Regions from separate parts of the Streptomyces sp. NBC_01171 genome, predicted to be linked through region 2. Evidence: riboswitches for the same ligand, from Rfam matches in the RefSeq annotation. Region 2 holds a riboswitch; each other region holds the start of a gene.

Evidence for each region. Region 2 has a riboswitch for cyclic di-AMP ahead of OG448_RS07465 (peptidoglycan DD-metalloendopeptidase family protein). Riboswitches for the same ligand answer to the same signal wherever they lie in the genome.
Region 1: it holds a riboswitch for cyclic di-AMP, as region 2 does, so the genes downstream of both, OG448_RS18335 (transglycosylase family protein) here and OG448_RS07465 (peptidoglycan DD-metalloendopeptidase family protein) in region 2, are expected to answer to the same signal.
Region 3: it holds a riboswitch for cyclic di-AMP, as region 2 does, so the genes downstream of both, OG448_RS26540 (C40 family peptidase) here and OG448_RS07465 (peptidoglycan DD-metalloendopeptidase family protein) in region 2, are expected to answer to the same signal.
Region 4: it holds a riboswitch for cyclic di-AMP, as region 2 does, so the genes downstream of both, OG448_RS12715 (transglycosylase SLT domain-containing protein) here and OG448_RS07465 (peptidoglycan DD-metalloendopeptidase family protein) in region 2, are expected to answer to the same signal.

What each region holds. Positions count from the first base shown of each region.
Region 1 covers NZ_CP108609.1:3,954,813-3,962,214, reverse strand. The annotation lists gene OG448_RS18345 (septum formation initiator family protein) at 1-270, opposite strand, end outside; gene eno (phosphopyruvate hydratase) at 440-1,729, opposite strand; gene OG448_RS18335 (transglycosylase family protein) at 2,055-2,759, opposite strand; cyclic di-AMP (ydaO/yuaA leader) riboswitch at 2,764-2,942, opposite strand; gene OG448_RS18330 (transglycosylase family protein) at 3,137-4,165, opposite strand; gene OG448_RS18325 (cytochrome P450) at 4,289-5,632, opposite strand; gene OG448_RS18320 (nucleoside triphosphate pyrophosphohydrolase) at 5,750-6,745, opposite strand; gene OG448_RS18315 (SurA N-terminal domain-containing protein) at 6,896-7,402, opposite strand, start outside.
Region 2 covers NZ_CP108609.1:1,622,234-1,629,635, forward strand. The annotation lists gene OG448_RS07450 (GNAT family N-acetyltransferase) at 1-2,159, opposite strand, end outside; gene OG448_RS07455 (HPr family phosphocarrier protein) at 2,347-2,628, shown strand; gene OG448_RS07460 (FCD domain-containing protein) at 2,804-3,487, opposite strand; gene OG448_RS07465 (peptidoglycan DD-metalloendopeptidase family protein) at 3,674-4,417, opposite strand; cyclic di-AMP (ydaO/yuaA leader) riboswitch at 4,430-4,583, opposite strand; gene OG448_RS07470 (M16 family metallopeptidase) at 4,816-6,204, opposite strand; gene OG448_RS07475 (M16 family metallopeptidase) at 6,201-7,402, opposite strand, start outside.
Region 3 covers NZ_CP108609.1:5,744,580-5,751,981, forward strand. The annotation lists gene OG448_RS26510 (hypothetical protein) at 1-412, shown strand, start outside; gene bioD (dethiobiotin synthase) at 440-1,159, opposite strand; gene OG448_RS26520 (adenosylmethionine--8-amino-7-oxononanoate transaminase) at 1,161-2,438, opposite strand; gene bioB (biotin synthase BioB) at 2,431-3,642, opposite strand; gene OG448_RS26530 (8-amino-7-oxononanoate synthase) at 3,807-4,937, shown strand; gene OG448_RS26535 (ATP-binding protein) at 5,160-5,630, shown strand; gene OG448_RS26540 (C40 family peptidase) at 5,691-6,164, opposite strand; cyclic di-AMP (ydaO/yuaA leader) riboswitch at 6,168-6,391, opposite strand; gene OG448_RS26545 (hypothetical protein) at 6,724-7,032, opposite strand; gene OG448_RS26550 (ATP-dependent Clp protease proteolytic subunit) at 7,040-7,402, opposite strand, start outside.
Region 4 covers NZ_CP108609.1:2,781,233-2,788,634, forward strand. The annotation lists gene OG448_RS12705 (LolA family protein) at 1-653, opposite strand, end outside; gene OG448_RS12710 (polyprenyl synthetase family protein) at 875-1,885, opposite strand; cyclic di-AMP (ydaO/yuaA leader) riboswitch at 2,434-2,667, shown strand; gene OG448_RS12715 (transglycosylase SLT domain-containing protein) at 2,672-3,154, shown strand; gene OG448_RS12720 (HAD family hydrolase) at 3,224-4,051, opposite strand; gene OG448_RS12725 (FAD-dependent oxidoreductase) at 4,117-5,319, opposite strand; gene OG448_RS12730 (ATP-grasp domain-containing protein) at 5,363-6,589, opposite strand; gene fahA (fumarylacetoacetase) at 6,880-7,402, shown strand, end outside.

The DNA of each region.
Region 1 (7,402 bases), 2.3 Mb from region 2:
CCTGAGCTGCTCGACCCGGGCGCGGGCCTGCTCCTGGCGGTTCTTCAGGTCCGCGATCTCGGCGCGCTGGGACACGTACTGCCGCATCGGGTAGGCGAGCGCCACGATCATCGAGCACAGCACCAGGGCCAGCAGGGCGGCGCGGCCGGTGAGCCGGGAGCGGCGGGCCTGCCGTTTGGTCTGGGAGCGGTAGACGCGGGCCGCCGTCTGCTCACCGAGCAGCCGCAGCCTGGTCGTGGTGGAGAAACGGTCCCGGTCCCTCGCGGCCATCTGGCTCTCCGCCTCCACTGTGCCTGTGCGTCTTCTGCTGTGCTTCTCGTGCCGTGCTCATACGCGCGTACGTCCCCGGACACGGTACGGGACCGGGTCCGGGGACGTAGGTACGACGGGCGGGGCCGACTCGCGCCGGGCCCCGCCGGGGTATCAGCCCTTGCTGTGTCTACTGGTTCGCGGAGCGAAACCGCGGGAAGGCGCTGCGGCCGGCGTAGACGGCGGCGTCGTCGAGGATCTCCTCGATGCGCAGGAGCTGGTTGTACTTGGCGACGCGCTCGGAGCGGGCCGGGGCACCGGTCTTGATCTGGCCGCAGTTGGTGGCGACGGCCAGGTCGGCGATGGTGACGTCCTCGGTCTCGCCGGAGCGGTGGGACATCATGCACTTGTAGCCGTTGCGCTGGGCCATCTCGACGGCGTCCAGGGTCTCGGTCAGCGAGCCGATCTGGTTGACCTTGACCAGCAGGGCGTTGGCGACGCCCTCCTCGATGCCGCGGGCGAGGCGCTCGGGGTTGGTGACGAACAGGTCGTCGCCGACGATCTGCACCTTGTCGCCGATGCGGTCGGTGAGGACCTTCCAGCCCGCCCAGTCGTCCTCGAACAGCGGGTCCTCGATGGAGACCAGCGGGTAGGCCGCCACCAACTCCTCGTAGTACTCCGTCATCTCGGCGGCGGAGCGCTCCTTGCCCTCGAAGAGGTACTTGCCGTCCTTGTAGAACTCGGACGCGGCGACGTCGAGCGCGAGGGCGATCTGCTCGCCGGGGGCGTAGCCGGCCTCCTTGATGGCCTCGAGGATGAGGTCGAGGGCCTCACGGTTGGAGCCGAGGTTCGGGGCGAAGCCGCCCTCGTCGCCGAGACCGGTGGCGAGGCCCTTGTTCTTCAGGACCTTCTTGAGGGTGTGGTAGACCTCGGCACCCCAGCGGACGGCCTCGGAGAAGGACTCCGCGCCGATCGGGGCGATCATGAACTCCTGGATGTCCACGTTGGAGTCGGCGTGCGAGCCGCCGTTCAGGATGTTCATCATCGGCACCGGGAGCAGGTGCGCGTTGGGGCCGCCCAGGTAGCGGAAGAGCGGCAGGTCGCTGGCCTCGGAGGCGGCGTGGGCGACGGCGAGGGAGACGCCGAGGATGGCGTTGGCGCCGAGCGAGCCCTTGTTGTCGGTGGCGTCCAGGTCGAACATGGCCTGGTCGATCAGGCGCTGCTCGGTGGCGTCGTAGCCGACCAGCTCCGGGCCGATCTGCTCGATGACGGCGAGGACGGCCTTCTCGACACCCTTGCCCTGGTAGCGGTTCGGGTCACCGTCACGCAGCTCGATGGCCTCGAAGGCACCGGTGGAGGCGCCGGACGGGACGGCGGCACGACCCGTGCTGCCGTCGTCGAGGCCGACCTCGACCTCGACCGTGGGGTTGCCTCGGGAGTCCAGGATTTCCCGGGCTACGACGACGTCGATGGACGGCACGAGCATCTCCTTCATGGATGTGACGCGATGAGTGCGGGGCGTGCGCCGGATGGCATGCCTTGCCTCTAGAGCCTAACCGTCCCGGGGGCGTCGGCAGGCGACCGACCGCCTCGTGGACGGGGTGGGACAGGGAGACCGTACCCATTGTTCCCGTCCGGAACAAAGGGTTCTGGGCAAAGGTTCCGGGCGGGCGGGGCAGGCCGGGCGCGGAACGCGCACCGCCCCGGCACGCGGGGGGAGCGCGCACCGGGGCGGGGGGTCCGTCAGGGGGACCGGCAGCTCGGGGGCCGGACGGTTCGGGGGCCGGCCGCCGAGCGGGTCGCGGTTACTTCAGGTGCAGCATCTGGCCGGGGAAGATGAAGTCGGCCTTCTCGACGATGTTCTTGTTCAGGTCGAACAGCTTCTTCCAGCCGCCCTCGACCTTGTGCTTCGCGGCGATGGAGCTGAGCGTGTCGCCCTTGACCACCTTGTACTCGCCATCGCCCTTCTTGACCTTGTCACCGGTCGGCGTGGTGACGGTCTTGCTCGCCTCCGGACGCTCGGTGGAGCGGGAGGCGGCCTGGTCGTCGGAGGTGCGGTCAGCGGTGTCGGCCTTGTCCTCGGTCTTGGTGTCCGTGGAGGGGGCCGGGCTCGCCGGGGCGGCGGAACCGCTGTACGGCGTGCCGGACAGGCCCGTGCCGCAGACCGGCCAGGCGCCCTTGCCCTGGGCGGAGAGCACCTTCTCCGCGACGGTGATCTGCTGTTCCTTGCTCGCCTTGTCGGCGGTGGCGGCGTACTGCGTGCCGCCGTACGCGGCCCAGGTGGAGGCGGAGAACTGGAGCCCGCCGTAGTACCCGTTGCCGGTGTTGATGGACCAGTTGCCGCCCGACTCGCACTGGGCGACGGCGTCCCACTCGGAACCGGTGGCGGCGGAGGCGCTGCCCGACGCCATCACCGGGCCCGCGACGGCCGCGCCGGCGACACCGGCGAGCGCGAGGACACGGACGGTCTTGGACGGGCGACGGTGCTTGCCCTTGCTGGAAAGCAGCATGGATCGATCCCCTCACCGACGCCTGCGAGGTGAGCTGTCGGGTTCGGGCCGGTTGAGTTGCCCGGCCACCCCTCCCTGGTACTTCGGGAAGGCGTGGCTCCACCCCAAGCCCGTCCCGGCGTCAGCCACCGGTTCGGGCACCTACCTTGGGTCCCCCGCTCCTGCCTACGGCGCTTGACGCGACGGTTACCCCCGACGGCCGCTGGCAGGATTCGGCGTTGCGGCCACGGGTGCTCGTGGTGACGAGCGGTCCCGACCGTAGACATGCGCCGCGACGAATTTCAAAGACGATCACGGCTTCTGAGAGCCATCCCACACTTTCGCCAAATGGGACATATAAGAGGATAGCGGGGCGTCAAATTCCGCCATCCGGCGCCCTATTCGCCCGGTACTTTCAGGGTCTGGCCCGGGTCGACATGGTTCGGGTTCGCGCCGATGGCCTGCTTGTTCGCGGAGTAGAGGGCCTCCCACCCGCCGTCCACGTCAAGGGAGTCGGCGATGGAGCCGAGCGTGTCACCGTCACGGACGGTGTAGGCGGCCGGGGAGGCGGTGGCGTGGCGGCCCGTGCCGGCCGTGTGCTGACCTTCCGTCACGCCCTCGTCGCCGCTGCCGCCGCGGTGACGGCCACCGCCGCCGAGGTCACCGGTGTCGACGAGGCTCCAGGAGCCGCCGTCCTCCCACGACTCGTCGTCCTCCACCGCGGGGGCACCGGAGGGCGAACCGCCGCCCTTGTACCCCCGGTCGGCGGCCGGGGGCGCGGACGCGTCGGAGCGGGAGGCGCCGGCGTCCTTCTTGGAGTCGCCGGAGGTGTCCTTCTCGCTCGCACTCGGAGCCGGCTTGCCGGTCTCCTTGGCGGAGGAGTCGGACGAGTCGGACGACGGGGAGGAATTGTCCAGTCCGGACGAGCCGGAACCTTCGGACGAAGCGCCCGCGTCGGGCGCCTCGCTCGACTTGCCGGCGCCCTTGTCCGAGCCGTTCTGGTCCGCGGACGGGGACTCGCTCACGCCCGTGTCGACGTCCACCGAGCCGGAGTTGGAGGTCAGTCCGGCGAGCAGGGCGCAGGTGGCCCAGTGGGTGGTGCCCTGGTCGGCCAGGATCTTCTCGGCCACCGAGATCTGCTGCGAACGGCTGGCCTGGTCGGCGCTGGCCGCGTACTGCGTGCCGCCGTACTTGTCCCAGTCGTCCTGGGATATCTGGAGGCCGCCGTAGTAGCCGTTGCCGGTGTCGGCGCTCCAGGAGCCGCCGCTCTCGCACTCGGCGACCTTGTCCCAGGTGGTTCCGTCGGCCGCGTTGGCGCTCGCCGCCCCGAGGAGCGGGATGGCGATGGCGGACGTGGTCACGCCGGCCGCGACGAGGAGCGCCGGAGCCTGGCGGGGGCGACGGTGCCTACCGTTCCCGGAGAGCATGCGGTTGCCTTTCGTGCGACAGCGGTACGGCGTGGCGAGTGGTGCTCGGCGCCACACTGATGGGTGAACGTAGCGTCAGACGATCGCTTGTCACAAGTTCATGCCGCAGAGATCACGTGAAGATCACATAGTTGAACGTCCGTCAGGTGTGCTTTCACGACTGGGACCGACTGGTGTGAACTCCACCGGCAGTGTGCGCAGTCCACGCATGATCAGCCCGCCGCGCCAGCGGAGTTCGGCCGGATCGGCCGCGAGGCCGAGATCCGGCAGTCGGGTGAGCAGGGTGGCCAGCGCGGTCTGTCCCTCCAGCCGGGCGAGCGGGGCGCCCAGGCAGTAGTGGATGCCGTGTCCGTAGCCCAGGTGCTGGTTGTCACGGCGGCCGAGGTCCAGCAGGTCCGGGTCGGCGAACCGCTCCGGGTCGCGGTCGGCCGCCGCGAGGACCACCAGCACCGGGTCCCCGGCCGCGATGTCCTGGCCGCCGACGGTGAGCGGCTCGGTGGCATAACGCCAGGTCGCCAGCTCGACCGGGCCGTCGTAACGCAGCAGTTCCTCCACCCCGGTCTGGAGCAGGCCCCTCTCACCGGCGGCCAGCGAGAGCTGGAGCCGACGGCGCTCCTCGGGGTGGGTGAGCAGCGCGTAGGTGCCGTTACCGATGAGGTTGACGGTGGTCTCGAAGCCCGCGAAGAGCAGGATGAAGGCCATGGCGGCGGCCTCGTTCTCGGTGAGGTGCTCGCCGTGGTCGGAGGCCCGGATGAGCGCCGAGATGAGGTCCTCGCCGGGCACGGGCTCGGCGGGGAGCGCCTGGCGCTTGCGGTGGATGAGGTCCGCGAGATAGCCCCGCATCTTCTTCACCGAACGCGCCACCCCGCCCCTCGGCCCGCCGCCGTGCCGGATCATCATGCCCGCCCAGTCCCGGAAGTCGTCCTGGTCCTCGCGCGGGACGCCGAGCAGGTCGCAGATGGCGTAGATGGGGAGCGGGAAGGCGAACTCGTGGATGAGGTCGGCCGAACCCTTCTCGGCGAACCGGTCGATGAGGTCGTCCGTCAGCTCCTGCACCCGGTCCGCGAACTCGGCGACCCGGCGCGGGGTGAACGCCTTGCTGACCAGCCGGCGCAGCCGGGTGTGGTCCGGCGGGTCGATGTTCAGCAGGTGGGTCATCAGGTCGGCCTTGCGCTCACCGGGGATACCGGTCTTCCCTTTGGCGTGCGCGGTCTCGGCGTGGTGCGCCGGGTTCTTGCTGAGCCGCTGGTCGGCCAGGGCCTGCTTGGCGTCGGCGTACCGGGTGACCAGCCACGCGTCCACCCCGCTGGGCAGCTTGGTCCAGCGCACGGGAGCGTGCTCCCGGAGCCAGGCGTAGGCGGGGTAGGGGTCGGCGGCGAACTCCCAGGTGAAGAGGTCCGGGGCGGTGTCCTCGGCGGGGGCTCCGGGGGTGGGGTCGTCAGGGGTGGGGCGGTGCGGCTGGGTCACTCCCCGACGGTATCCGGCGGGCCGGGGTGTGGGCGGGTCGGCTCCTTTCTCCTGGGTCTGCTGGGGGTGCTCCGTGCCGGCGGGGAGCCCGCGCCGGCGTGGGCCCGCCGGCCTGGGCTACTCGGTGTCGTGGTCCGGGGCGGGTACGCCCTCGGCGGTGCGTATCGCGTCCCGGTAGGTGCGGGCGGCCGCTCTCAGGGCCGCTTCCGGGTCGACGCCCGCCTGCTCGGCGCGGGCGGCCAGGTCCAGCAGTTCGTATCCGATGCCGTCGCCCTGGGGCAGGGGCACGTCCAGGCCGGCGGTGCGGACGCGGGAGGCCAGCTTGGCGGCGAGCGCGAGGCCGGGCTGACCGAGGGGGACGCCCTCGGTGACGGAGCTGCGCTGCTTCTCCTCGGCCTTGGTGCGCAGCCAGTGCGCCTTGACGTCCTCGGGGGTCTCGGCCTCCTCCTCGCCGAAGACGTGCGGGTGACGGTGGATCAGCTTGGTGACGATGCCCCCGGCGACGTCGTCGATGGAGAAGGGGGCGTCCGCGTCCTCCTCGGCGATGCGGGAGTGGAAGACGACCTGGAGCAGCACGTCGCCCAGTTCCTCCCGCAGCTCCTCGCGGTCGCCCGCCTCGATGGCCTCGACGAGTTCGTACGCCTCCTCGATGCCGTACTTGGCCAGGCCCTCGTGGGTCTGGCGGGAGGACCAGGGGCACTCGGCGCGGATGCGGTCCATGACCTGGACGAGGTCGAGGAGGCGCGCGCCGGGCAGGTCGTAGGAGGCGGGGAGCAGCTCCAGTTCGGGCATCTGCACCCGGCCGGACCCGGCGAGCCGGGCGAGGCCGTCGGTGAGGGCGGGCTCCCCCTCACCGGTGGCGACGACGACCACCGTGCGGTCGCCCGCGCAGGCGTCGACCAGTTCCTCGGCGGTGGGGGACGCCTCCGTCACCGCTATCCCGGCCTCGCGCAGATACGGCACCTGCGGATGGGCGCCGTCCGCGCACAGCACGGCGTCGGCGGAGCGCAGCACCTGCCAGGCGGGCCAGGACAGCAGGCCGGGGGCGACGCGGTGGCTGGTGGTGAGCAGGACGATGCGGCCAGGGGCGGACTCGGAGCTGATTGCGTTCACGATCCGAACGTAACCCAGGACGCGGAATGACGGGCCGGGTTGTCCACAGGGGTGGAGGAGTCCTGTGATCGTATGACCGACACGCGGCGCGGGGCCGGGAACCAGCAGGTCACCCGCCCCGCACCGGGCGTATCGCGGCCTCGCGCCCGCTCAGGCGCTCTGTGTCGCCGAGGCGTCCCGCAGCCAGGGCGTACGGGCGTCGACCCGGCTGCTCTTGGCCACGTCCCAGGCGCCGTAGCGGGGGTTCACGTCGATGTGGAGTTCCTTGGACGCCTTGGAGAGGGCGTCCCAGAACGGGGGCTGGCTGGTGTCGGTGCCGAGCTTGGCGGCGAGCTTCTGCGCCTCGATCTGGAGGCCGAGGTTGTCGTCGAGGCGCCCGGGGGCGATGCCGTACTTCTGGAGCCAGGCCGACCGGAGCTGCGTGATGCCGCCCGCCTGCTTCTCCAGGTCGGCGCGCATCCGCTGGATCTCCTTGCGGGTGACCGCGACGCCCTGGTCGCGCGCGGCGCGGTGCAGCACCTGGTCCAGGACCATGTTGTGCAGGGTGTCGCGGGTGAGACTGCCGGTGGAGGCCAGGACCTGCTGGTACTGGGTCTGGTCGGACGCCTCCGCCCGCTGCGCCGCCCGCACCTCGTTCACCCGGCCCTCCAACTGCGA
Region 2 (7,402 bases):
GTGGCGAGCAGTTCGCGGGTGTCCTCCGGGCCGACGGCGAACCCCTCGCCGCGTTCCAGCAGCCCGGCGATGATCTCGGCGGCCTTGCGCTCGTCGATGTCGTCGTACTCCGGCACCTTGCCGGGGTCGGCGGCCTCGCGGCGCCACTGCCCGTACCGGACGGCCTCGGCCAGCGCGCGGACGGCGCGTTCGGCGGCGGGGTAGGCCGGGATCAGCCGCGGGCCGTCCTCCTCGGTGGCGCCGTCCGGCACCGGTGCGGGAGGCAGCACGGGCGCGCCCGCCCGCGGGGCGGTGCTGGTGGCGGCGGACAGCGCCTCCGCCAGCCCGCCCAGCTCGACGTGCACGACCAGCACCGGCTTGCCCGGCACCGCGGCGGCCGCCGAGCGCAGCGCCTGGGCCAGCTCGGCGTCGTCCGGCGAGCCCTCCCCGATGGCGGGGATGGCGGTCACCACGACGGCGTCGCAGGTGTCGTCCGCGAGGGCGTGGGCGAGTGCCCGGTGGAAGTCGGCGGCGGTGGCGCCGGTGGTCAGGTCGAGCGGGCGGGAGGGCCGCAGCCCCTCCGCGAGGCAGCGGTCGTAGGTGAGGATGCCGAGGGACTCGGAGTTGCCGAGGATGGTGACGCGCGGCCCGGCGGGCAGCGGCTGGCGGGCCAGCAGCAGCCCGGCGTCGACCAGTTCGGTGATGGTGTCGACGCGGATCACCCCGGCCTGCCGCAGCAGCGCGGACACGGTGGCGTGCGGGAGCCGGGTGGCCCGTACGGCGTGCCCCTGCGGGGCGGAGCCCGCGCCCTGCACCACGACGAGCGGCTTGGCGGCGGCGGTGCGCCGGGCGAGCCGGGTGAACTTGCGGGGGTTGCCGATGGACTCCAGGTACATGAGGACGACATCGGTGTCGGGGTCGTCGAACCAGTACTGGAGGAGGTCGTTGCCGGAGACGTCGGCGCGGTTGCCGGAGGAGACGAAGGTGGAGACGCCCGTGACCCCGGTGACCCCTCCCCCGCGCCGGTGCAGCCGGGAGAGGAGGGCTATGCCGATGGCGCCGGACTGGGCGAACATCCCGATGCGGCCCGGCCGGGGCATCTCGGGTGCGAGGGAGGCGTTGAGCCGCACCTCCTCGGCGGTGTTGATGACGCCGAAGGCGTTGGGGCCGATGATCCGCATGCCGTAGGCGCGCGCCTGCCGGACCAGCGCCCGCTGCCGGTCCCGTCCCTCGGGCCCGCTCTCGGCGTACCCGGCGGACAGTACGACGAGCCCCTGCACCCCGTGTTCACCGCACTCGGTGACCACGGCGGGCACCACGTCGGCCGGTACGGCGACCACGGCCACGTCCACCGGGCCCTCGATCTCCCGGACCGAGCGGTACGCGGGCACGCCGTCGACCTCGTGGCAGCCGTCCGGGAAGGCGTTGTTGACCGCGTACAGCGGCCCCGCGTAACCGGCGTCCCGGATGTTGCCGAGGACGCTGCGACCGACCCCGCCGGGCGCACGGCCGACGCCGATCACGGCCACGGAGCCGGGGGCGAGCAGCCGCCGCACCGAGTGGGCCTCGGCGCGCTGCTCCCGCGCGAGCTGCACGGCCATCGAGCGGTCGGTGGGTTCGAGCCCGAACTCCAGCCGGACCACACCGTCCTCGAAGCTGCGCTTCTGGGTGTACCCGGCGTCGGTGAACACCTTGATCATCTTGGTGTTGGCCGGCAGCACCTCGGCGGCGAAGCGGCGGATGCCGCGCTCGCGGGCGACGGCCGCGATGTGCTCCAGCAGCGCGGAGGCGACACCCCGGCCCTGATGGGCGTCCTGCACCAGGAAGGCGACCTCGGCCTCGTCGGCCGGGGCGGAGGCGGCCATGCCGTCGGCGCCGATGCGGTCGTAGCGTACGGTGGCGATGAACTCGCCGCCGACGGTGGCGGCGAGCCCCACCCGGTCCACGAAGTCGTGGTGCGTGAAGCGGTGCACGTCCTTGGCGGAGAGCCGCGGGTACGGCGCGAAGAAGCGGTAGTACTTCGACTCGTCGGACACCTGCTCGTAGAAGCTGACGAGACGGTCGGCGTCGTCGGCGGTGATGGGCCGGATGCGCGCGGTACCGCCGTCGCGCAGCACCACGTCCGCCTCCCAGTGGGCGGGGTACTCGTGCCGGTCCTGCCGGTCCGCCGGGGTCTGCATGGGCCCCAGGGTACGGCTCGCGCGGGCGTACGGCGCGAGGCAGTGTGTGGGACACGGAAGTCGGGCCGAGGCCGCGGTCCGACGGCCGGTACGGAGAGGTTCCGGAGCGGTGAAGTGCCGCTCCGGGCACGTTTCCCCGTGTGGGAAACTGGTCTAGACAACCTGAGAGACTGAAGGGCAGCATCACATGGCTGAGCGCCGCGTCAACGTCGGCTGGGCCGAGGGCCTCCACGCCCGCCCCGCTTCCATCTTCGTCCGAGCCGCCACGGCCACAGGCGTCCCGGTCACGATCGCCAAGTCCGGCGGCACCCCCGTCAACGCGGGTTCGATGCTGGCCGTCCTGGGCCTGGGTGCCCAGGGCGGCGAGGAGATCGTCCTCGCCTCCGACGCCGACGGCGCGGACGCCGCGCTGGACCGGCTGGCCAAGCTGGTCGCCGAGGGCCTGGACGAGCTGCCCGAGACGGTCTGACCCCTTCTCGGCAGAAGCCGCGTCGCTCCTTTTGTGGGCGGCGCGGCTTCTGTGTTTTCTGGGCAGCGCATTCCGGCACCACCAAAGGCGCGCCGTCGGCAATTGACGGCGCACCGGAAATGGGCAGCACAATTGCCCGGCACGCGAATATCCCTCTTTGTATACAGCGCCCGTGTTAATTCCGGAGTCCCGCTGTGTTTACAGCATGTTGCGCGTGCCGGGCGCGGTCGCCGGCGGCGGTGCGCAGCCGGTGGGCGAGGGTCGCGCGCTCGGTGTGCAGCGCCGTGACCGCCCGCGCGCGCTCGCTGTCGCCCCGCGCCACCGCGTCCACGATCGCGCCGTGCTCCGCCCAGGTCTCCGGCGGGCTCGCCGGGCCGTCCACGCTGTACATCCAGGCGATCTTGTGCCGGAGCTGGGTGAGCGCCGAGGTCAACGCATGGCTGCCGCACGCCTGGGCGAGCGTCTCGTGGAACCAGCCGTCCAGCGCGCGCAGGTCGTCGCTGTTGCCGAGCCTGGCCCGCTCCTGACCCAGTCTGACCAGGCCGCGCAGCACCTTCAGATGGGCCTCGGTGCGCCGCTGGGCGGCCCGCGCGGCGCCGAGCGGCTCCAGCAGCAGGCGCATCTCCAGCAGGTCGGCGGCCTCCTGCTCGGTGGGCTCGGCCACGCAGGCGCCCGCATGGCGTCGGGTCACCACGAAGCCCTCGGCCTCCAGCGTGCGCAGCGCCTCGCGGACCGGGACGCGGGAGACGCCGTAGCGGCGGGCGAGGACCTCCTCGGTGAGCCGGCCGCCGCGCTCGTGGACCCCGGCGACGATGTCGTCCCGGATCGCCGTGCACACCGAGTGCGCCGGAATACGCATGACCCACCTCCGCCTTAATGCCCGTGAAACGCCGACGACAGCGCTTGTTCCGTGACTCTATGGCAATGCGCGAGGATTTCCGATGGCGTACCGGAATCCATGGCTATTTTTTGGACAGCGCACGGAGGAAAGCGGGCAGCGAAAAGCCCCGGCCGGGTGGGCCGGGGCTTTCACGAGACCGGAGGGTCAGACGTTCACGCCGTGCTTGCGGAGGTAGGCGACGGGGTCGACGTCGGACCCGTACTCCGGGCCGGTGCGGGCCTCGAAGTGCAGATGCGGGCCGGTGACGTTGCCGGTGGCGCCGGACAGGGCGATCTGCTGGCCGGGGACGACCCGCTGGCCCACGGTGACGCCGATGGACGACAGATGGCCGTACTGGGTGTACATGCCGTCGGCCATCCTGATCACGATCTCGTTGCCGTACGCGCCGCCCCAGCCGGTGGAGACCACGGTGCCGGCGCCGGCCGCGTGGACCGCGGTGCCGCTGGCGGCGTGGAAGTCGATGCCGGTGTGCGAACCGGACGACCACAGGGAGCTGGAGGCTTGGTAGGCGGTGGAGACGTAGGAGCCGGTGATCGGCATGACGAAGGAGTTGAGGCGCTCGCGCTCGGCCTTGCGGGCGGCGCGCTCCTTGGCCTCGCGGGCCCGCTCGGCGGCGGCGCGTTCGGCGGCCTCCTCGGCGGCCTTGCGCTCGGCGGTCGCCTTCTGCGCGGTGGCCTGGGCGGCGATCTCGTCGGCGAGGGTGTCGCTGACGGCGATGACGGGGGTGAGGCCGGTGTTCTCGACGGAGTTGTCCGCGGCGAGCGCCGGGGAGGCCGCGAGGGTGCCGACGACACCGGTGGTGAGGGCCGCGACACCGGCCGCCGTAGCGGTGGTGCGCTTGACCCGGCCGGGCTTGCGGTGCTTCCCGGTGGCGCACATGAACGCCATGAGCAGGCTGGTCCTTTCCTTCCCTCTCGCCTACCGGGTTAGCTGACGGGTTCGGAGCAGGAAGGTCTCCTACGGCCGCCCTCGCTCGCGCGCGGGCGCCCGATTCACCCCAGGGACTGCGGTGGGTCCCCGGCTCCCCCTACGGGGGACTCGGCGATGACTGTCCGGTGCCGCGGGCGCGGCGCACTGCCTGACGAACAGCCCGGAAGAAGCTAAAGGGGACGGGAGCGGATCTTCAAACGGGTCCGGACTTTTGTAGCGCATCCCACACTCCCCAGGGGGTAACCTCCGCCCCAATCCGGACATTTGGTGACCGGTGTTCGATGACACTCCCGAACACAGTTGTGGGCCCCGACGACTCATGCGTCGTCAGGGCCCACACGCGCGTGCCGGTACCGCTACTCGGCCGAGACCACCTTGACCTCGCCGATGCCGAGCGCCTCGACGGGCTCCTTGATCTGGGCGGCGTCGCCGACCAGGACCGTGACCAGCCGGTCGGCCGGGAAGGCGTTCACCACGGCGGCCGTGGCCTCCACGGTGCCGGTGGCCGCGAGCGTGCGGTACAGCTCCGCCTGGAAGTCGTCCGGCAGGTGCTGCTCGACCTGGTCCGCGAGGGTGCCGGCGACGGCGGCGGCCGTCTCGTACTTCAGCGGGGCCACGCCGACGAGGTTCTGCACGGCCACGTCCCGCTCGGCGTCGGTCAGGCCCTCGGCGGCCAGCGTGTGCAGCACCGTCCACAGGTCCGCGAGCGCGGGGCCGGTGTTCGGGGTGTCCACGGAGCCGCTGATGGCGAGCAGCGAGGCGCCGGTGCCCTCCGGGGCGGAGCGCAGCACCTGGCCGAAGGAACGCACGCCGTAGGTGTAGCCCTTCTCCTCGCGCAGGACGCGGTCCAGGCGGGAGGTGAGGGTGCCGCCGAGGCAGTACGTGCCGAGCACCTGGGCGGGCCACACGCGGTCGTGCCGGTCGGAGCCGATCCGGCCGATGAGGAGCTGGGTCTGCACGGCGCCGGGCCGGTCCACGATGACCACGCGGCCGGAGTCGTCGGCGGTCACCGGCGGCACCGGGCGGGCCTGGCCGGGCGTGCCGGTCCAGGCGCCCAGGGTGTCGGCGAGCAGCGCGTCGAGGTCGATGCCGTCGAGGTCGCCGACGACCACCGCGGTGGCGGTGGCGGGGCGGACATGGCGGTCGTAGAAGGCGCGGACGGCGCCCGCGTCGATCTTCTCGACGGTCTCCTCGGTGCCCTGGCGCGGCCGGGACATGCGCGCGGAGGCCGGGAACAGCTCCTTGGACAGCTCCTTCGCGGCGCGGCGGGCCGGGCTGGCCAGCTCGTGCGGGATCTCGTCCAGGCGGTTGCGGACCAGGCGCTCGACCTCGCTCTCGGCGAAGGCGGGGGCGCGCAGGGCGTCCGCGAGCAGGGTGAGGCCCTTCTCCAGGCGGGAGGCGGGCACCTCCAGGCTGAGCCGGACGCCGGGGTGGTCGGCGTGCGCGTCCAGGGTGGCACCGGCCCGCTCCAGCTCGGCGGCGAACTCCTCGGCGGAGTCCTTGTCGGTGCCCTCGGAGAAGGCGCGCGCCATGATCGTCGCGACACCGTCGAGGCCGGCCGGTTCGGCGTCCAGGGGGGCGTCGAGCAGCACCTCGACGGCGACGACCTGCTGGCCGGGGCGGTGGCAGCGCAGCACGGTCAGGCCGTTGTCCAGCGTGGAGCGCTCGGGCGCCGGGAACGCCCACGGCTTGGCCTCGCCGGCCTGCGGCTGGGGGTGGAACTCCATGGGGGCGAGCTCGGTCACTTGGCCGTCTCCTCGTCGTCGTTGCCGGCCTCTACGGTGGCCTCGTGCTCCGGGTCGTCGGGCAGGTCGGTGTCCTCGACCATCTCCGGGGACTTCGGCTCGTAGACGAGCACGGCACGGTTGTCCGGGCGCAGGCGGGCCTTGGCGACCTCGCGGACCTCCTCCGGGGTCACCTCCAGCACCCGCTGCACGGCACTGAGGGCGAGCTGCGGGTCGCCGAACAGGACGGCGTACCGGCACAGTTCGTCGGCGCGGCCCGCGACGGTGCCGAGCCGGTCCAGCCACTCGCGCTCCAACTGGGCCTGGGCGCGCTCCATTTCCTCCGGGGTCGGGCCCTCCTCCGCGAAGCGGGCCAGCTCCTCGTCGATGGCGGCCTCGATGACCGGGACCTCGACGTCGCCGGACGTCTTCACGTCCAGCCAGCCCAGCGAGGGCGCGCCGGCCAGCCGGAGCAGCCCGAACCCGGCGGCGACGGCCGTACGGTCGCGGCGCACCAGGCGGTTGTAGAGGCGGGAGGACTCGCCGCCGCCGAGGACGGTGAGGGCGAGGTCGGCCGCGTCGGACGCGCGCGTGCCGTCCTCCGGGAGCCGGTAGGCGGCCATCAGGGCGCGCGCCGGGACCTCCTCGACGACGACCTCTCGCAGCTCGTCCCCAATGACCTCGGGCAGCGAGCCGTCGCGCGGGGCGGGCTTGCCGTCGTGGCCGGGGATGGAGCCGAAGTACTTCTCGATCCAGGCCAGCGTCTGCTCGGGGTCGATGTCGCCGACCACGGAGAGCACCGCGTTGTTGGGCGCGTAGTAGGTGCGGAAGAACGCGCGGGCGTCCTCCAGCGTGGCCGCGTCCAGGTCGGCCATGGAGCCGATCGGGGTGTGGTGGTAGGGGTGGCCCTCGGGGTAGACCATGGCGGTCAGCTTCTCGAAGGCGGTGCCGTAGGGGACGTTGTCGTAGCGCTGACGGCGCTCGTTCTTGACGACGTCGCGCTGGTTCTCCATCGACTCGTCGTCCAGCGCCGCCAGCAGGGAGCCCATGCGGTCGGCCTCGAGCCAGAGGGCGAGTTCGAGCTGGTGGGCGGGCATCGTCTCGAAGTAGTTGGTGCGTTCGAAGCTCGTGGTGCCGTTGAGCGAGCCGCCGGCGCCCTGGACCAGCTCGAAGTGGCCGTTGCCCTTGACCTGGCCCGAGCCCTGGAACATCAGGTGCT
Region 3 (7,402 bases), 4.1 Mb from region 2:
GCGTCAGGAACTGGTCGCCTGGATCAACGCCGTGTGCGAGCAGTACCGGTACCACCCCAGCCGTGACATCGACGGCCTCGTCATCCGCGAACTCCGCGAGCAGATGAGCCGTGCCCGTCTGAGCGGACCCTTCGGCCGGCTGAGCGCGCGCAGGTCGCTGCCGACCATCGTGGGGGTCGTCGATCTCGTGGCCACCGCGGCCGACTTCATCCTCTCCCCTGGACAGGCGCTGAACACCGTGGGCATGGCGGCCGGGGTCTTCGGTATCGGCAACGGCCTGGCTCAGCAGATGGGCTGGCTGCCCAGCAGCTTCGACGGGCCGCAATGGCCGTTCCTGTACGCCTATTCCTCGGCAGCCAAGAAGTCACGGCTGCGCCGCATGATCTACGCGTTGAGCATGTACCGGGACTAGGGCCGGCAGGCGGACGGGCCGGCGTCCCTACCCCATCCCCTCACGCCCCCGGAATCCGTCCGCGTCCCACGTCCCCCACAGGCGGGGGGACAGCCAGGCCGGTGCCTCCTTGCGGAACTCCGCCGGGGTCAGGGCGCCCGTGCCCTGGGGTAGCGCGCCCAGGAGGGGTGCTCCGGCCACCTCCGGGAGGTCGGTGACGTTGCAGCGGGTGGCCAGGTCGGGGGAGGGGGGCCAGGAGCCGATCACCACGCCGGTCAACTCCAGGTGGCGGGACCGGAGTTCGCGGGCGGTGAGTTCTGTGGAGTTGAGGGTGCCCAGGCCCGCCGGGGCGACCAGGAGGACCGGGGCGTTCAAGAGGGACGCCGCGTCGGCCAGGGTGCCGCCCGTGGGGTCGAAGCGGACCAGGAGGCCGCCCGCGCCCTCCACCAGGACCAGGTCGTGGTCGGTGGCGAGCTTGGCGGCGGCTTCCGCCACGTCGTGGGGGTGGACCGGGGGGAGGCCGGAGCGACGGGCGGCGGTGGCGGGGGCCAACGGGTCGGGGTAGCGGGCCAGTTCGCGGGCCGTGACCGGGCCCGCCAGGCGGGCCACCTCGTCGGCGTCGCCGCGCTCGTCCGGACGTACGCCCGTCTGCGCGGGCTTCAGGACGGCCACCGAGCGGCCGGCCGCGAGGGCGGCGGCCGCCACGGCGGCCGTCACCATCGTCTTGCCGATCTCCGTGCCCGTGCCCGTGATCACCAGTACCGGCATGTCATCCCTCCCGCGCCGCGGCGCACACCGCGCGCGCGATCCGTGCCACGTCCGCGTCGTCCGTGACGTACGGCGGCATCGTGTAGAGCAGGTCGCGGAAGGGGCGCAGCCACACGCCCTCCCGCACGGCGGCCCGCGTAGCGGCCGCCATGTCCACCTCGTGGTCGAGCTGGACCACCCCGATGGCGCCCAGCACGCGCACGTCCCGGACCCCGGGCAGCTCCGCAGCCCCGGCGAGACCCTCCCGCAGGCCGGTCTCGATCCGCTTGACCTCGCCCCGCCAGTCCTGCCCGAGCAGCAGCTCGACGGAGGCGCAGGCAACGTTGGCGGCCAGCGGGTTGCCCATGAAGGTCGGCCCGTGCGCGAGCACCGGCACCTCGCCGCGCGAGATGCCGTCGGCCACCCGCGCGGTGCACAAGGTCGCCGCCAGCGTCAGATAGCCGCCGGTCAGCGCCTTGCCCACACACATCACATCGGGCGGGACCGCGGCATGCTCCGCCGCGAACAGCGCGCCCGTACGCCCGAAGCCGGTGGCGATCTCGTCGAACACCAGCAGCACGTCGTGCGCGTCGCACGCCTCGCGCAGCACCCGCAGATACGCGGGGGAGTGGAACCGCATCCCGCCCGCGCCCTGCACCACCGGCTCCACGAGCACGGCGGCCAGTTCGTCCGCATGCCGTTCGATCATCGACCGCAGATGCTCCGCGTACGCCTCCTCGTAGGCGGCGGGCGGCGCGTCCGCGAAGACCTGGCGGGGCAGGGCGCCGGACCACAGCCCGTGCATGCCGCCCTCGGGGTCGCACACCGACATGGGGTGCCAGGTGTCGCCGTGGTACCCGCCGCGCCAGGTCAGCAGGCGCCGCTTGCCGGGGCGGCCGAGCGAACGCCAGTACTGGAGACACATCTTGACGGCCACCTCGACGGACACCGACCCGGAGTCCGCGAGGAAGACGTGCTCGAGGCCCTCGGGCGACATGTCGACAAGGAGCTTCGCCAGCCGTACGGCGGGCTCATGGGTGAGCCCGCCGAACATCACATGGCTCATCCGGCCCAACTGCTCGCGCGCCGCCTCGTCCAGCACCGGGTGCCGGTACCCGTGGATCGCCGACCACCAGGACGACATCCCGTCGACCAGCTCCGCGCCGTCCGCCAGCCGCAGCCGGACCCCGCTCGCCGACTCCACGACGAGCGGTTCGCTCCGGCCCGGCATCGGACCGTACGGATGCCACACATGCCGCCGGTCCAGCTCCAGCAGCTCGGCCGTACCCAGGTCAGGCATTGGGCGCGAGGTCCGTCCCGGCACCCCGGCGGCGCACGGCGACCAGATCGGTACGCGGCTCGGCGGACGCGGGCGCCTCGGCCGCGACCGAGGCCGTACCGCAGACCCCGCCGTCGGTGTGCGACCCGCACCCGACCGGCTCGGCGTCCGTGCCGCATCCGCCCGCCGCCGCATGCGACCCGCAGCCACCCCCGGCCGCCGCCCGGTGCTCAGGCAGCGTCACCTCGTCCGCGCCCTCCACTTCGAACCCGGCGTCCGCGATCATCTCCAGGTCGGCCTTGCCCGCCTGGCCCTCGCTGGTCAGGTAGTCCCCGAGGAAGATCGAGTTGGCCAGGTGCAGCGCGAGGGGCTGGAGCGAGCGCAGGTGCACCTCCCGGCCGCCCGCGATCCGTACCTCCACGTCCGGGCAGACGAAGCGGACCATCGCGAGGATGCGCAGACACCGCTGCGGGGTGAGGTTCCACTCCTTGGCGAGCGGGGTGCCCTCGAACGGGATGAGGAAGTTCACCGGAACGGAGTCCGGGTCCAGCTCGCGCAGCGCGAACACCACGTCCACCAGGTCCTCGTCGCGCTCACCCATGCCCGCGATCAGACCCGAGCAGGCGGACAGCCCGGCCGCGTGCGCCTTGTGCACCGTGTCCACCCGGTCGGCGTAGGTGTGGGTCGTGGTGATGTCGCCGTAGGTCGCCTCGGAGGTGTTGAGGTTGTGGTTGTAGGCGTCGGCGCCCGCCGCGCGCAGCCGCTCCGCCTGGCCGTCCGACAGCAGGCCCAGGCAGGCGCACACCTCGACACCGTCGTTCTGTTCCTTGATGGCCTTGATGGTGTCGGAGACCCGGTCCACATCCCGGTCGGTGGGCCCGCGCCCGGACGCCACAAGGCACACCCGCTTGGCGCCCCCGGCGAGCCCGGCGGCCGCCGCCTCGGACGCCTGGTCGGGCTTGAGCCAGGTGTACTTGAGGATGCCCGCCGTGGAGCCCAGCCGCTGCGAGCAGTAGGAGCAGTCCTCCGGGCACAGGCCCGACTTGAGGTTGACCAGATAGTTGAGTTTCACCCTGCGGCCGAACCAGTGCCGCCGCACCTTGCCGGCCGCGGCCACCACATCGAGCAGGTCGTCGTCGGAGGTGGCGAGCACGGCGAGCGCTTCCTCGCGCGTCGGCGTCTCGCGCCGCAGTCCCTTGTCCACCAGCGTGTTCAGCAGGTCCATGAGGCTTGATCCTGTCCTACCCGACCGCCCCGGGCCAAGGAGACTTCGCACAACGACCGAGGTTCACCGTGTGGGTATTGCCACATCATGGGCGGCTCTTCGCGCCGCTAGTGTCTGTCTGTTGTCTACAAAAGCGTCCACCAGAGCAAGCCCCCGGAGGAGCCATGGCGTTCGGCTGGATCGACGAGCAGGCCGAGGCGCGCCGCCGCGCCGGACTCCTGCGGACCCTGCGTCCCCGCCCCGCCGACTCGCCCCTGCTGGACCTGGCGAGCAACGACTATCTGGGCCTGGCCCGCCATCCGGAGGTCGTCGAGGGCGCCGCCGAAGCGGCCCGGACCTGGGGCGGAGGCGCCACCGGTTCCCGGCTGGTCACCGGCACCACCGAGCTGCACGCCCGCCTGGAGGCCGAACTCGCCGCGTTCTGCGGCTTCGAGGCGGCTCTCGTCCTGTCCTCCGGCTACGCGGCCAACCTGGCCGCCGTCACCGCGCTCGGCCCGCACGGCTCGCTGATCGTCTCCGACGCGGGCAACCACGCCTCCCTGATCGACGGCTGCCGCCTCGCGCGCGGCACCACCCAGGTCGTCGGGCACGCCGACCCGGAGGCCGTGGCCAAGGCCCTGGCGACCCATCAGGGGGAGGCCATCACCGTCTCCGACACGGTGTTCTCCGTCGACGGCGACGCGGCCCCCCTGCGCCGGCTCGCCGACGCCTGCCGGGAACACGGCGCCGGGCTGGTCGTGGACGACGCCCACGGCCTCGGCGTCCTGGGGGAGGGCGGCCGGGGCGCGGCCCACGCCGCCGGGCTCGCGGGCGCGGCCGACGTGGTCACCACGGCGACGCTGTCCAAGTCGCTGGGCAGCCAGGGCGGGGTGGTGCTGGGCCCGGCGCGGGTGATCGGCCATCTGGTCAACACCGCGCGGACGTTCATCTTCGACACCGGCCTCGCCCCCGCCGCCGCGGGGGCCGCGCTCGCCGCGCTGCGCCTGCTCCGGCGCGAACCGGCGCGCCCGGCGCGCGTCCGCGCGGTCGCCGCCGAACTGCACACCCGGCTGACCGCCGAGGGCCTCGCGGCGGTACGCCCGGACGCGGCCGTGGTCTCCGTACGGGCGCCGTCCCCCGACGCCGCCGTCCGCTGGGCCGCCGACTGCCGTGCCGAGGGTCTGTCGGTCGGCTGCTTCCGCCCGCCGTCCGTCCCGGACGGCGTCTCCCGGCTGCGGCTGACCGCCCGCGCGGACCTGTCGGAGGCGGAGATCGAACGGGCCGTACGGGTCATCACCGCTGTTCGGCCCTGCTGAGGCCGGGAAAAACCCCGTCAAATACGGTCTCGCGTCGCAGAGTTCACCCCGTTGAGCGACAGATGTCCGCGTATCTGGGGGGTTGGTCCACCGGACCGCTTCCGTGATGGCAGTCTGACGTGCAGGCACCAGAGCGGGACCGTGTCCGAAGCCTCCGCCCCGCGTCCTCGCGCGGCCCGTGGGAGGACGGCGGGCCGCCCGTGGGAAAGGGACGACTTCGCCATGGCAGACCATCTGGAAGCATCCGTCACTCTGCCGAGCGATCCCGCGTCGGTCCGGGCGGCCAGGTCCTACGTGGTGGGCACCCTGGCGAGCTGGGGGCTCCCCGCGGACGACGAGGTCATCGACACCGTGCGCCTCATCGTCTCCGAACTGGCCACCAACGCCGTCCAGCACACCCTGGGCCAGTCGCCCACCTTCACCGTGGACGTCGTACTGGCCCGGGACGAGCTGCTGCTCATCGGCGTGACGGACAGCCATCCCCGGCTGCCGAAGAGACTCCCGGCCGCCGTCGCCCAGGACAACGGGCGCGGCATGGCCATCATCCGGTGTCTCACCGTCGAGTGCGGCGGCAAGCTGCGCGTCCGGCCGACCCGCGAGGGCGGCAAGACGGTCTTCGTCGAGCTGCCCTGGTGCGTGCCGAGCCGGCCGCGGCCCACCACGGCCCGTCCGGAACCCTCTCCGGCCCGCTGAGCCGGGGAACGACCTCGGGGCGCGTGTACGCCCGTGGAGACCGTTCCCCGGCCGTCGCCGCTAGTTGACCCGGCCGTACCAGACGCTCTTGGTCCAGATCTTCTGGAGCCGCACCACGTCCCCGGTCTTCGGCGCGTGCCAGATCTTGCCCTTACCGGCGTAGATGCCGACGTGGTAGACGCTGGAACCCGAGTGGAAGAAGACCAGGTCGCCGGCCTTGCGGTGGCCCGAGGAAATGTGGTGCGTCTTGTTGTACTGCTGCGCGGCCGTGCGCGGCAGCTTCTTGCCGGCCTTCTTGAACGAGTACAGCGTCAGGCCCGAGCAGTCGAACCGGCCCGGCCCGGTGGCTCCGTAGCGGTAGGGGGCGCCCTTCTTGGACGCCGCGACCTTCAGTGCCTTCGACGCGGTGGTCGCGGCGGAGGCGTCGGTGGCCAGCCCCGGCACCATGATGGACCCGCCGACGGCGGCCAGGGTGAGGGCGGAGGCCGTACCGGCCCGGGCCATCAGCGACGGGACACGATTGAGCGCAGTCATGCGCAACCCTTCGTCAGCCGCCTGTGAAGGATGACCTGTCGGATTCGGGCTGGCGAAGTTGCCCGGCCGTGTCACCACGGCTTCACCCCAAGGGTTGCTCGGCACGATCGTCCGCATCTCGCGGACATCCGTCCCGGCGACCCGGCTTGCTCGGGTCCTCCACTCCTGCCGATGCACTTCTGTCGACCGGTCATCCGGGCGGCGGCAGGACTCGGCGTCCGCCTGGATGCGCCCCGCCGGTGTGGCGGGGGCTTGTCGTCAGACAGGGATCTTGGCCCACTCCTGTCCGAAAATCCCAATGGAATCGGGGGTTTGTGGTGTTACTCACCACTCACCCGTTCGGGTGGACAGGGGTGTGTCCGAGTCGCCGTCAGTTCCCGTGCACAGCCCCGGACCTGGGCTTCGATCGTCGCGCGGCGGCCCGCCGGGCGCATCGCGCGCAACTCGGCGGGCCCGGAAACGGCTCCGGAGATACACCGGTCGGCGGTAGCACGTTCGGCCCGTTTCGGCTCGGGCGGACGACACGCCGGGCGCTGTCCGGCCGGCGCGGGTGTCCGGGTCAGCCGACACCATCGGGCGGGAGCGCGACGCGCGCGGTCCGGCGCTCGCCGTCCAGCACCCGCAGCGCGTGGGCCAGCGTGCCCCCGTACAGCTCCCGTTCGCCCCGTGCGTGCATCAGTGCGAGCGCGTCGCGGAGCGCGGCCGTCGTGCGCACCAGCGCCTGCGCGGCCCTCAGGGCCCGGTACGTGTCCCCGTGCCGGGCCGGGTTGATCCGGCCCAGCAGGTCGGCCGCCTCCAGGTAACGGTCGATCAGCTCGCCCTCGGCCCGGGTCAGCGCGGGCAGCGGCGGCAGCTCCTCAGGCAGCACGGCCGGCTCAGCGGGCGCCGGGCAGGTTCTCGCGGGCGCCCACGATCCCGTCGACCAGGCCGTGCTCCAGGGCGCCGGTGGCGTCCAGCACCCGCTCACGCTCCAGGTCGGCGTGGACGGTGGCGGCGTCCCGGCCGGTGTGCCGGACGAGCAGCTCCTCCATCAGCTCCCGCGTCCGGACCAGTTCCGCCGCCTTGATCTCCAGGTCGCTGGGCTGTCCCTGCACCGGCTCGGCCAGCTCCGGCTGACGCAGCACCACGCGTGAGCCGGGCAGTGCGAACCGCTTGCCGGGCGCCCCGGCCGCGAGCAGCACGGCGGCCATCGAGACGGCCTGGCCCAGGCAGTAGGTCTCCACGTCGCAGCCGACGTA
Region 4 (7,402 bases), 1.2 Mb from region 2:
AGCTGGTAGGCGTCACGGCCGGCGATCCGGGCGGTGCCGTCGACGGTGACCGAGGTGGTGGAGTCGACCGACTTCAGTGCCTCCTCGGCGAAGTCGTCGGGCGTGGCGCTGGGCCGGTGCTCGCGCGGTTCGCCGGTGTGCTGGGCGGTGGTGTGGAAGACCTCGTTGCTCGCGCTGTCGTAGCCCCACACGTTCTTGTCGTTGTGGATGAGGCTGTACTCGGCGTCGCGCTCCAGGAGCGAGACCTTCTGCTTCTCCGGGCCGTCGGCGGCCACGCGCAGGGTGTGGGTGCCGGAGGCCAGCTCCGTGAGCTTGGTCCGCGGGTCGGCGGAGGAGCCGTCGCCGTCGTGGGCGGAGCCCATGCCGCTCTGGAGGCTGCCGAGGTCGGGCAGGCCGAGGTCGGTGCTGACCTTGACGGTGCCGGACATCCGCTGGACGTCGGACTTGGCGATCTTCTCGACGAGCTGCTGCGCGGTGATCTTCGGCAGGTCCGGGTCGCCGGAGGCGGCGAGCGCCGGGACCAGCCCGATGGTGGCGGCCGCGACACCCACCACCGCGACGGGCACGACGTACCGGGCGGCCTTGCGGCGTCCGGTACTCGGGTCCTCGTCGGGGCCGGTGCCGGTCGCGTGGTCGGATTCGTACGGTGCCATGTCTGCCTTACCTCCGTCGTCGGCGGCGGCTGCGCTCTATGGGGTCCACCTGAGCCGCCATTCTCACCCGGATCGGTGAGGAGTGGTGGTTTCCCTGGTTCCCATCAGACCAATTCCGCAGTCCTGAAGCGTCAGCCCACGGAGCCAACTCGGCGTACACCTGCGGTATGACGTACGGACCGGGCACCCGCACCGACCCGTAGGGGTCGGGCAGGGGCGTCCTAGCCGGCCCGGTGGACCACGGCGTCGCACAGCTCGATCAGCGCCGTCTTCGCGGTGCAGTCCTTCAGCGGGGCGAGGGCCGCGCGGGCCTCCTCCGCGTACCGCACCGCGTCGCGGCGGGCCTGGTCCAGCGCGGGGTGGGCGCGCAGCGCGGTGAGCGCCTCGGCGAGCCGGGCGTCGTCGCTGAGGTCGGAGTCCAGCAGCTCGCACAGCGCGAGGTCGGCGGGCTCGCCGAGCCGGGCGGCGCGCTCGCGCAGCCGCAGCACGGGCAGCGTGGGCACGCCCTCGCGCAGGTCGGTGCCGGGGGTCTTGCCGGACTCGTCGGAGTCGGAGGCGATGTCCAGCACGTCGTCGGCGAGCTGGAAGGCGACGCCGAGCCGCTCGCCGTACTGGGTGAGCACGTCGACCACGCTCTCCTCGGCACCGGACATCATGGCGCCGAACCGGCAGGACACGGCGACCAGCGAGCCCGTCTTGCCGGAGAGCACGTCGAGGTAGTGCTCGACCGGGTCGCGGCCGTCCTGGGGACCCGCGGTCTCCATTATCTGGCCGGTGACGAGGCGCTCGAAGGCGAGGGCCTGCACCCGGACGGCCTCGGGGCCGAGATCGGCGAGTATCTGCGTGGCGCGGGCGAAGAGGAAGTCGCCGGTGAGCACCGCGACGGAGTTGCCCCAGCGGGTGTTGGCGCTGTCCACGCCACGCCGCACGGCCGCCTCGTCCATGACGTCGTCGTGGTAGAGCGTGGCCAGGTGGGTCAGCTCGACGACGACGGCCGAGGGGACGATGCGCGGGGCGTGCCGGTCGCCGAACTGGGCGGACAGCAGCACGAGCAGCGGACGGAACCGCTTGCCGCCGGCCCGCACCAGATGCTGGGCGGACCCGGTGATGAAGGGGACCTCGCTCTTGGTGGCCTCTAGCAGGCCCGCCTCGACAGCCGCCAGTCCGGCCTGGACATCGGCTTCCAGTGCCTGGTCCCGCACGCTCAGCCCGAACGGCCCGACGACGGTCACGAGGTTCTCCTGTCTGCTGGTGTCTGCTGGCGACTTCACGGCTTGTCGATAGGTCGCTGCCATCAGTCAAGTCAGCGTATCCGGTCCTCTTTCGATCACCGATCGCACCCACCGGTCCAGCTCGTGAGGTATCAGATTTCGTCCGGCATGTACCGGATGGGTGGACAACGGTCGGTATAGGGGGAGTCGGTCGGACGATCCGACACTCCGGGGGTCACACCGGGCCAACGAACGGGAGGGGCCGCGAGGTTCCGCCCGCGGGGGACCGACACTCCCTAATACCCACAGACGGCGCAAATCCACATAATCCCCCATGTCTGATTTTGCGTATTTTGCGATTCCGTGAGTTGGCTCACGCGGACCGCCCTGTCGCGTGTACCCCCACAAGTCCCCCTCTCACCCCCTTCTTACCGTGCCCGGTAAGGAAGTTGAGGATTGGCGGACGCAAAGGATCAAGTAGGCCATTTGGGACAGACCAAGGTCAACTAGCGCTTTGGGTGAATCCACTACTTGTTCCGGACATGTGCGGTCGCATACGTTCCCGCCCTGTCAGGCGAACGCCGAATCCTGCCGCGCCTGGCACACCCACTCACGAACTCATTCGTACGGCAGGAGCGGGGGACCCAGGTAAGCCGCCGGACCGGACGACAGATGTCGCGCCGGGACGGCTCGGGGTGAAGCCAACTCGTCCCCGGTGTCCGACGGGCACCGGGGACGACGCGGCCGGGCACCTCCCCGCCCGAACCCGACAGCTCACCTCGCAGGCGACGGAGAGGAAACACCGACATGTCTGCTGCTGCTCAGCCGCGCCGTGCCCGCACCAAGCGCATCGTCCGCACGCTCACCGTCGCCGGTACCGGTGCCGCGATGTTCGCGCTCCCCCTCATCGGCGCCACCAGCGCCTCCGCCGCCCCGGCCGCCAAGCCCGCCGCCGCCTCCACCGTGTACCCGAACAACCTGGACGGCTGGATCCGCCAGTCCCTGGCGATCATGGCCGAGAAGGGCATCCCGGGCACCTACAACGGCATCCACCGCAACGTGATGCGCGAGTCCTCGGGCAACCCGCTGGCCATCAACAACTGGGACATCAACGCCATCAACGGCACCCCGTCCAAGGGCCTGCTCCAGGTGATCGACCCGACCTTCCGGACGTACCACGTCGCCGGCACGTCCTTCGACCCGTACAACCCGGTCGCCAACATCACCGCCGCCTGCAACTACGCGTACCACCGCTACGGCTCGATCGACAACGTCAACGGCCCGTACTAAGCCCCCGCACGGTCCCTGTGCACCGCGCCCCCGTCGCACGCCTCGCGCGTACGGCGGGGGCCGTCGGCGTCAGGGGGCGAACAGGCGCTCCAGGACGACGGCCACCCCGTCGTCCTCGTTGGAGAGGGTCACCTCGTCGGCGACCGCCTTCAGTTCCGGGTGGGCGCCGGCCATGGCGACGCCGTGGGCGGCCCACTGGAACATCGGGATGTCGTTCGGCATGTCACCGAAGGCCACGGTGTCCGCGCGGCCGAGGCCCAGGTGCTCGGCGGCCAGCGCGAGACCGGTCGCCTTGGTGATCCCGCACGGCTGCAGCTCGACCGTGCCGGGCCCCGACATGGTGACCGTGGCCAGCGAGCCGACGACCGAGCGGGCGGTGGCCGCCAGTTCGTCGTCGGACAGCCGGTCGTGGCGCAGCAGCACCTTGCTGATCGGCGCCCGCCAGAGCTGCTCGCGCCGCTCCACCCGTACGGCGGGCAGGGTCGGGTGCGGCATCCGGTAGCCGGACTCGATCAGGGTGAGCCCGTCCACGCCGTCCTGGTCGGCGGCCGCGTACACCTGGCCGACCTCGGCCTCGATCTTGCCGAGCGCGGTCTCGGCCAGCTCCCGGTCCAGCCGGACCGACCACAGCAGGGTGCCGGTGGCGGCGTCGTACACCTGGGCGCCCTGCGCGCACACCGCGAGCCCCGTGCCGCCGAGCGCGGCCAGCAGGGGGCGTACGCGGGGCGCGGGGCGGCCCGTCACCACGAGGTGCCGGGCCCCGGCACGTGCCGCCCCCGCGAGCGCGGCGAGCGACCTCGCGGAGACCGTGTCGTCGCCGCGCAGCAGCGTCCCGTCCAGGTCGGTGGCGATGAGCGAGGGACGGGCGGGACGAGAAGGAGGGGAGGGTGCGGCCATGATCAGAGAATACGGATCACCGGTCCTCCCGACTCACCCCCCGCGCACCGGAGTTGGCGCGTCGCTCAGCTCCGCGCGCCGTGGGCCGCGGCCAGGTGTTTCGCCAGCCTCGGGGAGGCGAATTCGGTGCCGCACACGAAGCGCATCACCGGGCCGTACGACGCGGCCGCGGGCAGGCCGGTGAAGTAGAGACCGGGCAGGGAGGAGACGTAGCCGGGACCGAGGCGCGGCGCGCCCCGGGTGACCGCCAGGTCCGTGCGCAGGCCGGGGCCGAGGAAGTCCAGCGCGGCCAGGTCGACCCGGTAGCCGGTGGCCGCGATGACGTGGTCGGCGGTGAGCCGGTCGGTACGGCCGCCGTGGGTGCGCACGGTGAGCACCGGCGCGCCGTCCACCGCCTCGGCGGACACCACCCGCGCCACCTCCTTCACCTGCACCCGCCCCTCGAAGCGGTCGCGCAGCCACCAGGCGCCGAGCGGGCCGAGCACCCGCCGGACCAGATGGTGCCGGGCGCCCTCGGGCAGGAAGCGGTAGGGCTGGGCGTAGTAGCTGAGCGCCCACAGCGACCAGGCACGGCCGAACGGCGATTCGGGCCGGAACCTCGGCTGCTTCCAGGGCGGCGCGCCGAAGGCGACCTTTCCCCGGCCGCGCGAGACGACCCGTACGTGCGCGCCCGCCTCGGCGGCGAGGGCGGCGGTCTCCAGCGCGGACTGGCCGGCGCCGACGACCAGCAGCTCCTTGCCCGCGAACCGGCCGAGGTCGTGGTGGAGGGAGCTGTGCGTGACCAGCGCGGGCCCGCCGAGGGCCGCTCCGGCCAGCTCGGGGGGCAGGTGGGCGAAGCCGGAGAGACCGGTGGCGACGACCACCGCGCGGGCGGCGAACTGCTCCCCCGAGTCCAGCTTCAGCTCGAACCCGCCGGGCCGCCCCCGCTCGACCGACACCACCCGGACCTGCTCCAGGTCCGGCACCAGCCGCTGCTGGAACCACTCCCCGTAGGCGATGAAGGTCTCCGCCGGGATGATGTCCTCGTCGGTGACCAGGCGCCGCACGCCCGCCGCGTCGCAGTAGTCGGCGAGCGTGTGGCCGGGCTGCGGGCAGTCGAGGCTCGAGGCGGCCGGAGTGGATTTCAGCAGCATCCCCTCCGGCATGTGCTCGCGCCAGCTCACCATGGGGTCGCCGAAGACCCGTACGGGGATGCCGCGCGCCCGCAGATGGGCGGCGGTGGACAGGCCGTAAGGCCCGGCCCCGATGACTGCAACCGGTCGGATCACGAAGTCCCTCCCAGGACGCGGTGCGCCACGTGCGTGGCCTTGCCTACTTCGTGGAGTGCGAGGTGCCGCCGCCCCGGCGGCTGGTCCGCCAGAGCTGGTAGAGGTGCTTCGCGCCGGGGCGGCCGAAGCGCGCGAGCATCGTGAGGAACGGCATCGGGTCGTCGCCCGCCAGCCAGGCCAGCTCCGTGCCCTCGGCCCGCGCGGGGGCGGAGGGCGTGGTGTAGCCGCTGCGCCGGTAGGCGAGCAGGGCGGGCAGGTCGATGTTCTCCACGACGAACCGCCGCCCGGCCTGCTGCTCGCCCTCGGGGACGGCCCGGCCGGTGAGGTTCAGGTGCAGGGCCCGTACGACGTCCACGCCCGACTCGCTCTCGAAGAGCCGGAACTGTGCGCCCATGCGGGGGTTGAAGTCCAGCAGCTTGTACTGGCCGTCGCGGCGGTCGAAGCGCAGGTCGAGGTCGACCACCCCGGCGAAGCCGAGCTGTTTGACGAACCGGGTCGCCAGGTCGGCGAGTTCGGGGTTGTCGACGACGTACGCGTGGGCCGTCATGCCGGCGTGCGGGGGCCAGGAGCGGACCTTGACGCCGGTGAAGACGGCGAGCGGGTTCGCGTCCGCGTCGAAGCAGGCGTGCACGATCCAGTCCTCGGCCGCCTCCCTCGGCAGGTACTCCTGGAGGATCACGCCGGGGTCGTCGCCCCAGTCGCGGGCCAGGGCCAGCAGACCGGCGCGGCTGCCGATCCGGGTGGTGCCGCCCACGGCGGGGCGGCTGCGCCGGACGAACGCCTCCCGGTTCTTGGCCACCACCGGGAACAGCGCCTGGTCGGCGAAGGCCACGACCTGGTCGTACGAGGTCGGGAAGACGGTCGTGGGGCTGGCGACGCCGTGCTCCTCGCACAGCTCGTGCAGCCCCTGCTTGCTGGCCAGCCGCCTCGGCAGGGCCGGGTCGACGGGCGGGAAGAGGAAGGCGCCGGACAGCTCGTCCTGGTGCTCGGCGATGAGGACGGCCGCTTCCTCGTCGGTCGGGATCAGGACCGCCGGGCGGCCGATGCGGCGGCCGATCCTGCGCAGCCCCTCGACCAGGTGCTCCGGGTCCTCCGCGCCGGTCGTCGGCCAGACGAACGCCCGCGTGAGATACCGGGAGGCGGCGGCCGGGGTGTACGGGTCCTCGGTGATGGCGTACATCGGCACGCCCAGCCGGCCCAGGCTGCGGATCGCGCCGACACCGCCGTGGTGCAGCGGATATCCGCCGAACTTGACTATCAGGCCGGGCACTTCGCAGTCCGCCTCGATGGGCGCGCCAAAGCGTCTGCCGGCCACGGGTCCCCCCACGTGTCCCCCCTTTGGACCGGACCCACCCCGTCCGTGTCCCCCGAAGGACGCTAAGCCGGAACACTTCCCTCCGACAAGTGCTATTCGGACATTGCGAACTCTTTAGACACGACCCCCATCGACCGCCGCACCCTGCCCAACACACCGCTCACGGCCGTAACGTGTGGCCCGACGCTATGGATCATCAACCCAGGCCGACGCGGATGAGAGTGAGGCAGCACCCCATGCCCCCCGTGCCACCGTTCGACGTTCCCGAGGGCGACCCCTTCGGTCCGCACAACCTTCCCTACGGCGTGTTCTCGCCTTCCGGCAGCACCGGCGCCGATCGCCGGGTCGGCGTACGCCTCGGCGATCATGTCCTGGACGCGGGAGCCGCCGCCGGCGCGCTGGACTTCCCGCACGCGGACCTGCTCACGGCGCCGAACCTCAATCCGCTGCTGGCCGCCGGGCCCGCCGTCTGGTCCGAGGTGCGCGCGGCGCTCACCGACTGGGTCACGCTGCCCGCGCACCGGGCGGCCGTCGAGCCTCATTTCCACGAGCTGTCGCAGGTCACGCTGCACCTGCCGTTCGAGGTGGCCGACTACGTCGACTTCTACGCCTCCGAGCACCACGCCCGGAACGTCGGGCAGATCTTCCGCCCCGACTCCCCCGACCCGCTCACCCCCAACTGGAAGCACCTGCCCATCGGTTACCACGGCCGCGCGGGCACGGTCGTGGTCTCCGGAACCGATGTGGTCCGCCCCTCCGGCCAGCGCA